2 regions of the Limnohabitans sp. genome follow, and region 2 is predicted to be linked to the other one. Evidence: predicted binding sites of a transcription regulator. Region 2 holds the regulator's gene; the other holds the start of a gene.

The links. Region 2 encodes HrcA, which represses chaperone genes, less so after heat shock. Its sites were predicted from a motif close to TTAGCACTCNNNNNNNNNGAGTGCTAA; they were not measured.
Positions count from the first base shown of each region.
Region 1: rpoH (RNA polymerase sigma factor RpoH) is a predicted target of HrcA. The motif match lies at 2,633-2,659, and genes of this name have one in related genera.

Region 1 is NZ_JAAVVW010000002.1:349,429-355,161, reverse strand. Features, by position in the region: gene HEQ17_RS01825 (SCO family protein) at 1-210, shown strand, start outside; gene HEQ17_RS01820 (tripartite tricarboxylate transporter substrate binding protein) at 245-1,240, opposite strand; gene rpoH (RNA polymerase sigma factor RpoH) at 1,671-2,603, opposite strand; gene ftsY (signal recognition particle-docking protein FtsY) at 2,761-3,807, opposite strand; gene HEQ17_RS01805 (pitrilysin family protein) at 3,836-5,266, shown strand; gene HEQ17_RS01800 (pitrilysin family protein) at 5,281-5,733, shown strand, end outside.
Region 2 is NZ_JAAVVW010000002.1:239,150-244,882, reverse strand. Features, by position in the region: gene recN (DNA repair protein RecN) at 1-594, opposite strand, end outside; gene HEQ17_RS01280 (NAD kinase) at 598-1,491, opposite strand; gene hrcA (heat-inducible transcriptional repressor HrcA) at 1,520-2,524, shown strand; tRNA gene HEQ17_RS01270 (tRNA-Ile) at 2,559-2,635, shown strand; gene HEQ17_RS01265 (P1 family peptidase) at 2,691-3,209, opposite strand; tRNA gene HEQ17_RS01260 (tRNA-Arg) at 3,443-3,519, shown strand; gene HEQ17_RS01255 (hypothetical protein) at 3,598-4,002, shown strand; gene HEQ17_RS01250 (IS256 family transposase) at 3,956-5,170, shown strand; gene HEQ17_RS01245 (hypothetical protein) at 5,163-5,351, shown strand; gene HEQ17_RS01240 (serine hydrolase) at 5,366-5,733, shown strand, end outside.

The DNA of each region.
Region 1 (5,733 bases), 110 kb from region 2:
CCTGCGCCTGAGCAGTTGCCCAAGGTAGCCAAGGACTTCAAGATCTATTACAAAAAGGTCGATGGCAAAACCCCCACCAGTTACAGCATGGACCACTCGGCGGGCAGCTTCACATTTGATCCGCAAGGGCGCATCCGTCTGTACAACCGCCACGCCAGTGGTGCCGCTGCTCTAGCAGCTGACGCCAGAATCTTGCTTTCAGGCAAGTGAGCCCGCCCGCCCCATGCGCAAGGCGGTTTGGGCCTCAGTTCACTTCTATTTTCTGATTTCGAATGATCTCGCCCAAGGCCTTGGTGTCTGCCTCAATGCGGTGACGCAGGCCTTCCGGGGAGGAGCCGACCACCTGCCAGCCTTGCTGGAACAAGCGCGCCCGCATCTCTGGGGTACGCACGATGTCACTGACAACAGCGGACAGTTTGCTGGCCACGGCGGGGGACATAGAAGCGGGTGCGGCTAAAGCGTTCCAGATCTCCAGTTGGTAATCCTTCACACCGATCTCGGTTAGGCTGGGTACTTCAGCGGCGACAGGACTGCGCCCGCTGCTGGAGCTGCCAATGGCGCGCAACTTGCCGCTGCTGACTTGAGCTGCAGACATGGCCGGTGGCAGCAAAGCCATTTGCACCTGGCCACCCAGCATGGCGGTGATGATCTGTGGATTGCCCGGATAAGGCACGTGTACAGGGGAAATCCCGGCTTTGGTTTTGAGCAGTTCCATTCCCAGATGGGCCACAGTGCCCACTCCGGGCGAGGCATAGCTGAGTTTGTCACCCGCTTTTTGCGCTTCGCTCAGCCACTGTGCGGCCGATTGGCCGGGGGCGTTGGTCGGCACCGTGAGTACCAGAGGGGCTTTACCGATCAGGCTGATCGGGGCCAGGTCCTTCAGCGGGTCATAGGGCACTTTGGGGTTCAAGATGCGAGCGATCGTCATATTCCCATTGATCATCAGGCCCAAGGTGTGACCATCGGTAGCTTTGGCTACGAAATCGGCAGCGATGTTGCCACCCGCCCCCACCTTGTTCTCCACAATGACGCTCTGTCCCAAGGCTTTGGCCAGTGGTTCGGCCAAGGCGCGGGCGGTCAGGTCAGGGCTGGAGCCGGCCGGAAAACCCACCACCATGCGCACGGTCTGGCTTGGCCAAGCGATCGGAGTTTGGGCCCAGGCCAAGGACGAGGCCAAGCCGGCAAGCCAAGTCAGGGCAAGGCGACGGGCAACACGACGGGTCAGTGTCTTTTGGGGCATGAAAGTGTCCTTGAGTAAAAGCGGGAACTGAGAAGGCATCATCTTAACCAAGTGCGGGGTGTGCGGAGCAGGTGGCCAGGCAGAGTTGGCAGGCTGGACCTATGTCGGGGAGCATGTGGTGGGTGAAATTCTGGTGCTGGAGAAAAAGCACCGCATCCAAGCCGACACCGCCTATGGCCAAGTGTTCAAGGGCATATCGGTGCGTTTGACGCCTGTTCAGGTCGAGACTTTGCGCCTCGGCCCTTCCGTGGGGCATCAGCAAAAATCAAGCCATCGACAGCAACCATCGGGAAGCCTCGTTCAGCAACTTTGGCAAGTGTCTGGACATCTCGCCCGGGTGTATCCATCCCCTCGCACAAGGTCGGCAGTGGCGGGGTCAGCCTGTCTTGCAACCCGATGGCCAGTCCGCATGTGGGCGACTGCTGCAGGCTCAGGCCACTTCCAGCAGCGCTTTTTTCATTTTTTTCATGGCTGCCACTTCGATTTGGCGGATGCGCTCGGCGCTGACGCCGTACTCGTCAGCCAGGTCGTGCAGGGTCATGCCGCCCGAGCCGTTGTCGTTGACCTTGAGCCAGCGCTCTTCCACGATGCGGCGGCTGCGTTCGTCCAAGGCATTGAGGGCCGTGGCCAGTCCGTCGCTGGCCATCACGTCGCGCTCATGGGCTTCGATCATCGCGGTGGGCTCGTGGTTCACATCGGCCAAGTAGGCAATGGGGCCAAAGGCCTGCTCACCGTCGTCCGATGGGGCCGGGTCCAGCAGCACATCGCCACCGGACATGCGCATTTCCATCTCACGCACTTCTTCGCGCTTGACGTTCAGGCTGTGCGCCATCGAATCCACCTGGTCGGGGGTCAGGGTGTCGCGGTGGGTGCCTTCATCGGCATCGGCTTTGTAGCCTTGCTTCATGGAGCGCAGGTTGAAAAACAGCTTGCGCTGGGCCTTGGTGGTGGCCACTTTGACCATGCGCCAGTTTTTCAGGATGTACTCGTGGATTTCGGCCTTGATCCAGTGCAGCGCGTAGCTGACCAGGCGCACGCCTTGATCAGGGTCGAAGCGCTTGACGGCCTTCATCAGGCCCACATTGCCTTCCTGGATCAGGTCGCCGTGCGGCAGGCCGTAGCCCAGGTATTGGCGCGACACCGACACCACCAAACGCAGGTGCGAGAGCACCAGCTTGCGGGCGGCTTCGAGGTCGTCATTGGCTTTGAGTTGGCGGGCGGCCTCTTGCTCTTCCTCGAGGGTGAGCATGGGCATGCGGTTGACCGCAGAGATGTAGGCGTCGAGGTGGCCGAGCGAGGGCACGACCGCCCAGGGGTTGCTCAGCGCGATGGCTGTGGCGGGGGAACCAGTTTGAACGTACATACCAGAACTCCTTTCAGAATACCCCAATATTAGCACTCTCTGGTGAGGAGTGCTAAAGGACGGCCTCGGGGGTCTGAGGTTCCTCGGGTTTTCCCTGATTTTAAGAGGGGGAGCTGGGGTCCGTCTGTGCGCTGGGCCACGGTGCCAACCGGGGTGTTCAGCTCAAAAGGGCCTGGGCAAACTCGCGGGCGTTGAAGGTTTCCAGGTCTTCCAGCTTCTCGCCCACGCCGATGAAGTACACCGGAATTGGCTTTTCGCGGGCAATGGCGCACAGCACGCCGCCTTTGGCGGTGCCGTCCAGCTTGGTCACGATCAGGCCCGTGAGGCCCAGCGTGTCATCAAAGGCGCGCACCTGGGCCAGCGCGTTTTGACCGGTGTTGCCGTCGATCACCAGCAGCACCTCGTGCGGTGCCGTGCCATCGGCCTTTTGCACCACGCGCTTGATCTTTTTGACCTCTTCCATCAGATGCGTTTGGGTGGGCAGGCGGCCTGCCGTGTCGACCAGCACCACATCGCGGCCCCGGGCGCGGCCCGCGCTCACCGCGTCAAAGCTCACAGCGGCCGGGTCGCCGCCTTGTTGGCTGACGATCTCCACCGTGTTGCGGGTGGCCCAAACCGCCAGTTGCTCTTTGGCCGCAGCACGGAAGGTGTCGGCCGCAGCCAGCAGCACGCTCAGGCCCTCGTCGGACAAGTGCTTGGTCAGTTTGCCAATGGACGTGGTTTTGCCTGCGCCGTTCACGCCCGCCACCATGATCACGGTGGGCTTATGGTCGCCAATGCTCAGGGGCTTTTGCAGGGGCGTCAGCAAGTCGGTGATGGCATCGGCCAGCAAGGTTTTGACCTGCGACGGCTCGGTGGCCTTGGCCTCTTTGACGCGGCGCTTGAGGTCTTGCAGCAAATATTCCGTGGCCTTGACACCGGTGTCGGCCACCAGCAGCGCGGTTTCCAGCTCTTCGTACAGTTCGTCGTCGATGCGCGTGCCGGTGAAGACGGTGGTGATGCTGGAGCCGGTTTTGCGCAGACCCGCTTTCAGGCGATCCATCCAGCCCTGGCGGGCGGCTGGGGTGGGCGCGGGTTCAGGCTGCGCGGGCGTGGGCGCGGGCGTCGGCGTGGGTGCGGCAGGTTGTGACAAAGGGCGCGCAGGCGTTGCGGGAGGCGATGGCACCTCGACCGGGGGGGATTTTTTTTTGAAGAAACTGAACATGTCGTGGATTTCAAGGATCATGCATTCTATGAAACCGAACTTTCTCTTGGGACTTTCGCTGGCATCAGCCCTGCTGGTCAGCAGCTTCAGCGCCACGGCGCAGGCCCCACAACCCACAGGCCAGGCCCCAGCAGCCAGCGCGGCCCAGGTGCACACCTTCACCTTGGCCAACGGCATGGCTCTGTGGGTCAAACCCGACCGGCGTGCCCCCACCGCGGTGCACATGGTGTGGCTGCGTGTGGGTTCCATGGACGAGGTGGATGGCACCAGCGGCGTGGCCCATGTGTTGGAGCACATGTTGTTCAAAGGCACGCCCACATTGGCTCCGGGCGAGTTTTCGCGCCGCGTGGCGGCACTGGGCGGGCGAGAAAACGCTTTCACCGCCAAGGACTACACCGGTTACTTCCAGCAAATCCCCTCCAACCAACTCGAAGCCGTGATGCGTCTGGAGTCGGACCGTTTTGCCAACAACCAGTGGCCCGATGCAGAGTTTGCCAAAGAGTTGGAGGTGGTGAAAGAAGAGCGGCGCCTGCGCACCGACGACAACCCCCGTGCCCAGTTGCACGAAATGCTCTCGGCCACCGCTTTGTCGGCTTCGCCCTACCGCCGCCCCATCGTGGGCTGGATGAGCGATCTGGAGGCCATGACACCACAAGACGCCCGCGACTTTTACCGCAAGTGGTACACCCCGGCCAACGCGGTGGTGGTGGTGGCGGGCGATGTGGACCCGCTGCAAGTCAAGGCGCTGGCCGACAAGTATTACGGCAGCATCCCAACCCGCGCGGTGCCTGAGCGCAAACCCCGGGACGAGCCCGCGCAGCAAGGCCTGCGCCGCCTGGCGTTCAAGGCCCCGGCCGAGCAGTCGTATGTGGCCCTGGCCTTCAAGGTGCCGCGCTTGGCTAGTCTGGCGGCCTCCCCCGAGCATGACGATGCCCTGGCCTTGACCGTGCTGGCGGCTGTGCTCGATGGTTACAGCGGCGCGCGCCTGGACCGCGCCCTGACGCAGGGCGAAAACCGCCTGGCCGACAGCGCCGGGGCGTACAACGGCCTCATGGGCCGGGGTCCGCAATTCTTTTATCTCGAAGGCGTGCCTGCCAAAGGCCAAACACCACAAGCACTCGAAGCTGCCTTGCGCGCACAAGTGCAGCGCGTGGCCACCGAGGGCGTGAACGACGCCGAGCTGCAGCGCGTCAAAACCCAATGGGTGGCCAGCGAAATCTACAAGCTCGATTCGGTCTTCAACCAAGCCCGCGAGCTGGGCGTGGCCTGGACGCTGGGCCTGCCGCCCGACTACGGGGCGCAGCTGATCGCCCGCTTGCGGCAAGTCACGCCCGCTCAGGTGCAGGCCGTGGCGCAAAAGTATTTTGGTGACGACAACCTGACCGTGGCCACCTTGCTGCCTCAGCCTTTGTCGGGCCAGCCCCGTGCACGCCGCGCCGCGCCAGGTGCCCGACATTGAACCGCGCTCATCCCATGAAAGTCACACCCCCCATGTTCTTGATGCCCTCCTTGTCCATGACCGCACGGGCTTTGCGCCGTTCAGCTTTGGTGCTGGCCTGCTGGGGCGCGGTGGGTTGGGCGCACGCGTCCTTGCCCATTCAACATTGGACCCAGCCCAGCGGTGCGCGCGTGTTCCTGGTCGAGAGCCACGCCATTCCCATGGTCGATGTGCAAATTGACATCGACGCAGGCAGCCGCCGCGATCCGGCGGCGCAGGCGGGCCTGGCCTCGGTCATGGCGGGGCAAATGGCGAACGGCACCCGCGCCGAACCCCAAGGACAAGGCCCGTACCCCCAAGCCCTGGACGAAAACCAGATCGGAGAAGCCTGGGCTGACTTGGGCGCCAGCTTTGGGGGCAGTGCGGGCGGTGACCGCATGAGCTTTGGCCTGCGCAGCCTGAGCTACCCGGACTTGCTGGACCAAGCG
Region 2 (5,733 bases):
GTTCAGTTTTTCCAGTTCGCCGATTTGCCAGGCCAGGCGTTCGCGTTCGTTGGCCAAAGTGCTTTGTGCTTGCAGGGCATCGGCCAGCGTTTGCTGAGCCTGGCGCCAGGCCTGCCAAGCGGCTTTGAGCGGGCGCGTGTCGGTGCCCGCATAGGCATCGAGCAAGCCTCGCACCGCGTCAGGTCGTGTCAGGCTTTGCCAAGCATGCTGGCCATGGATGTCCAGCAACTGCTCACCCAGCTCGCGCAGTTGCGTGGCGGTGGCGGGGCTGCCGTTGACCCAGGCGCGGCTTTTGCCGCTGCTGTCCACCGTGCGGCGCAGCAGTAAATTGGCGCTGGCCTCAAACCCGGCTTCTTCGAGCCATGCCTGAATGCGGGTTGTGGGCTCAAACTCGGCACACACCTCGCAGCGGCTGGCACCTTCACGCACCACGCTGGCTTCGGCGCGGGCACCCAAGGCCAGTTGCAGGGCGTCGATCAGGATGGATTTGCCCGCACCGGTCTCGCCGGTCAATACGCTAAAGCCTGAGCTCAGGTCCAGCGCCAGTTCGTGCACGATCACAAAGTCGCGCAGGGTGATGTGCGTCAATGCCATGGTTCAATCGCCCCCGTTCCAGTGCATTTTTTTGCGCAAGGTGTCGAAATAATTCCAGCCTGCCGGGTGTAAAAAGCGCACTTTGTGCTCTGAACGATTGACCACGATCCGATCACCCAAAATCAAATCTGCCAGCGATTGCATGTCAAAGTTGGCGCTGACATAACGCCCCGCCACGATCTCGATGCTGATTTCGCAGGACTCGGGCAGCACGATGGGGCGGTTCGACAAGGTGTGCGGTGCAATGGGGGCCATGACCCAGCCGCCCATGGCCGGGTGCATCAAGGGACCACCGACCGAGAGTGAATAAGCAGTGGAGCCCGTGGGCGTGGCGATGATCAGGCCGTCGGCCCGTTGGTTGGACACAAACCGCCCGTCAACCTCGATCCGCAACTCGACCATGCCCGAGGTACCGCCCCGGTTGACCACCACATCGTTCATGGCCAGCGCGCTGAACACGCTGCGCTGGTCGCGCATGACGTGGGCTTGCAGCAAGCTGCGGTCTTCGGTTTGGTAATGGCCCTGCAGCATGGGCAGCAACACAGTCTGGTAGCTTTGCAGGGGAATGTCAGTGATGAAGCCCAGCCGCCCTTGGTTGATGCCCATCAGCGGCAGGCCATGGTGGGCCATTTGGCGGCCTATGCCGAGCATGGTGCCATCGCCGCCAATCACCAGGCCCAGATCGCACTGCGCGCCGATCTCGGCCATCTCCAGCACAGGGTATTGGTTCAAGCCCGTGTGCGAGGCGGTTTCTTGGTCCAGCACCACATCGCAGCCTTGCCGGGTCAAGAACTGGGCCACGTCGTCCAAAGCGCGGCGTGAACTCTCCAGCGCCCCGCCATGCGCGGTGGTGTGGTATTTGCCAAAGAGTGCAATGTGACGGAACTTGGAGCTCATTCGCAAATTACATCATTAAAATGACCAAATGCTAGATGAACGTGCCAAGTTATTGCTCAAAGCGCTGGTGGAACGCTACATCGCGGACGGCCAGCCTGTGGGCTCGCGCACGCTCTCCAAAGCCTCGGGCCTGGATTTGTCACCCGCCACCATCCGTAACGTGATGTCCGACCTGGAAGAGTTGGGCCTGATCGCCAGCCCCCACACCTCGGCCGGGCGCATCCCGACCAGTCGGGGGTACCGCTTGTTTGTGGACACCATGCTCACGGTGCAGCGCGACGGCATCGAAACCCCGGCCCTCACACCCGACCAGCCGCAAAAAGTGATTGCCAGTGCGGCCCACTTGCTGTCCAGCCTGTCGCATTTTGTGGGTGTGGTCATGACGCCGCGCAAGCCGTCGGTGTTCCGGCACATCGAGTTTTTGCGATTGTCCGAGCGGCGTTTGTTGGTCATCATCGTCTCGCCCGAAGGTGATGTACAAAACCGTATTTTGTTCACCGAGACCGATTACTCGCAAAGCCAGCTGATCGAAACTTCGAATTTTTTGAACACCCATTACGCAGGCATGGCCATCGAGCAGGTGCGCAGTCGGGTCCAGCAAGAACTGGTCAGCTTGCAAAGCGAAATCGCCACCCTCATGCAAGCGGCTGTGCAGGTCAGCACCGAGGCGCTGGCAGATGAACAGAACGAGGTGGTGATCGCGGGCGAGCGCAATTTGTTGTCGGTCAGCGATTTTTCCAGCGACATGGGCCACTTGCGACGTGCGTTTGAGCTGTTTGAGCAAAAAACCCACCTCATGCGTTTGCTGGACGTGTCCAGCCAGGCCGAAGGCGTGCGCATTTACATTGGCGGCGAAAGCCAGATCGTGCCCATGCAGGAACTGTCGGTGGTCAGCTCGCCCTACGAGGTCGACGGCCAGATTGTGGGCACCTTGGGCGTGATCGGCCCGACCCGCATGCCCTATGACCGCATGATCCAGATCGTCAACATCACCTCGCGCTTGGTCAGCAACGCGCTGAGCCAGTCCAAATAGGCCGCTGCCGCCCACTACAATCACAGCTTCGGTGGGGGCGTTAGCTCAGTTGGTTAGAGCAGAGGACTCATAATCCTTTGGTCGACAGTTCAAGTCTGTCACGCCCTACCATTTCAATCCACATCTCAGCCCACTTTGCACCGAGTGGGCTTTGTCGTCTCTGGGTTCAGGCTATCCTGTTCATGGCCGCAGGAACAAGCCCTGTTTGGATGGTGATGCCCTGCGCCTGCCGAATCGCATCGACCGTGGCCAGCGCCGTGGCTTCGGCGCCCGTGACTGTCAGCAACATCAGGTCTGGTGTGCCGTTTTCTGTGCCGGTGGGCAAGGCAAACAAGGCGTCTCCGTCCAGCGTGGTGTGTGTGGGTCGGACGCTGCGGGCCAGGTCGTCGTGGGCGCTCATGGCCAGGCGCTTGGCTTGGGGCTTGGTCAGGCTGGCATTGGTGGCCACCACGCCAATGGTGGTGTTGATACCCGACAGGAGGCGATGGTCGCGCCCGTCCGCCATCAAGGCGCGTTGAGTGTCCAGCAGGCGCAGCCCATCGACCGTGCGGGCACCGGCCAGCACCTGGCCCGTAGCGGGGTCCATCACATCGCCTACCGCGTTGCAGGCCACCAAAGCGCCCACCCCCCATGGATCCACCGCACCCACTGCACCGTCTCGGGCCAAAACGACAGAGCAGCCCATCAGTCGTTCGCTGAGTGTCGAGTGACCGATCAAAAGGCCAGGGGATCTACCATCGAACCATGGGCAGTACTTGTTTGAATGATTTTCAACCTCCAACAGGGTTTGTGCCGGTGATCAAGCAGCGAGAATATCCCTTGTGCGAGGTCAAGCCCAGCGAGGTGGTACGTCTTGTCATTGAATTGCGGTCGCATCCAAAGTTGCCCATAAAAGCTTGCTATAATTTATTCCATGATGCGGCTGTAGCTCAGCTGGATAGAGTACTTGGCTACGAACCAAGGGGTCGTGGGTTCGATTCCTGCCAGCCGCACCAAAATGGAAAAGATCGTTGATTCGTCAACGGTCTTTTTTCATTTCTGGGTCTTGTCGGTGTCCCACCTGGGTGTCCCACATGATCCGAGTCCCCCGCCTGAAGGTCAACCGCATGGGCGTGTACTGCCTGCGCGTAGTCTGGACAGACGAGGCGGGCAAGCGCCGCGAGGCATCGCACAGCCTGCGTACCAAGTCCCCCGAAATTGCCCGCGTTTTGGCCTTACAGTTCAACGAAGCCTATGAACGAAAGAGAAGCCAACGCCGCATGACGACCAAGAAGCCCGAGCACCTGCCCAACTTTGAAGACTTCGCCGCCAAGTTTGAACTGGACTTGTCGCGGGGAGTGATGAAGTCGGACGGCCCCGAGGGAGGGTGTCCTAAATTTTGTGTAAACGGTCAAATGGCAGGAAACTGCCGAACATCCAGAAAGATGAACCATGACCGTCAGCAACGAATTGATCGACCAGCTGCTCGCTGGCTATAAAAAACCTGAAGACCTCATCGGCGAGAACGGCCTGCTCAAGCAGCTGACCAAGCGCCTTGTGGAGCGCGCTTTGGAAGCCGAGATGACCGAGCACTTGGGTCACACCAAGAATGCCAGCGTGGCCAACGCCGCTGGCAATGCCCGCAACGGCAAAAGCAAAAAGACCCTCAAAGGCGACTTTGGCGAGCTGCCCATTGATATCCCCCGTGATCGCCACGCCAGCTTTGAGCCGCAGATCGTGCCCAAGCACCAGACGCGCTGGACGGGTTTTGATGACAAGATTTTGTCCCTGTATGCCCGAGGCATGACGGTACGTGAGATTCAGGGGCATCTCCAGGAAATGTATGGCACCGAGGTGTCGCCCACGCTGATCTCATCGGTTACGGATGCCGTCATGGACGAGGTCAAGGCTTGGCAGGCGCGTCCACTGGATGCGCTGTACCCGATCGTTTACCTGGACTGCATCCACGTCAAAACCCGTGACTCAGGCGTGGTGCGCAACAAGGCCGTATATCTGGCCTTGGGCATCAACATGGCGGGCGAGAAGGAAATCCTGGGGCTGTGGATTGCCCAGACCGAAGGGGCCAAGTTCTGGCTGCAGGTGGTCACGGAGCTCAAGAACCGGGGCGTGGCTGACATCTTCATCGCCTGCATGGATGGCTTGAAGGGCTTTCCCGAGGCAATAGAGGCTGTATATCCGCAAACGGCGGTGCAGCTGTGTCTGGTGCACATGGTGCGCCACAGCCTGAACTATGTGAGCTGGAAGATGCGCAAAGTGGTGGCCGCAGACCTGAAGACCATCTACAGCAGCGCAACTGCGGATGATGCCGTGCTGCGGCTGCAGGAATTCGAAGAAAAATGGGGCGCTGACTACCCGACCATTGTGAAATCGTGGTGCAGCAACTGGGAGCGGATCGTGCCGTTCTTTGAATATCCTCCAGAGATTCGGCGGATCATTTACACGACCAACGCCATCGAGTCGGTGAACATGAGTCTGCGCAAGGTGACCAAGAGCCGGGGCTCGTTCCCCAGCGATGAGGCATTGCTGAAATTGTTCTACCTGGCGCTGAACAACATCAGCAAGAAGTGGACGATGCCGCTCAGAGATTGGAAAGCCGCATTGACCCGGTTTACCATTCAGTTCGAAGGCAGGATGCCCAATGACTGATCTCAGCCCCGTTTACACAAAATGCCGTACACCCTCGATCAAGACGTTCCAAGACCTCACAGACAGCGTAAACGCCTGTGCAGATCGGGGCACCGTTCCCGGCAGCCGTGGCGGTGGCAACGCCCGTGAAGTGCAAGCCGAATCCGTCAAAGACGCGATCAACTTCCTAAAGTCCAACTAACTTGTGAACAAGCTATGAAATCTCACTTCAACAGGCTGGCTACGATCTTCACGATGCTGGCAATATCCATTAACGTAGCCGCGCAAAACAACCCCCTCACTGACGGCAATGCTGCTGCACCAGATGAATGGTTGTTGGTCAAGAAAGGCAACCCATGGTGGTACGAAACCAAGCCGAGTCCCACGCCTGTTCAGCTTCAAAAGCGCACACCCACGGCATCAGAACAAGCCATCATTGCTAAAGCACGCGCATTGGTGGCAAATCGGCCAGCCAAAGCGTTTGTATTGATGGACGGTGACACGGTACTGTATTCAGAAACAAAAGCGCCAGCGGACGCTGATTCCGTCTTCTTTGGCTTCTCCATGGGCAAGACGGTCACGGC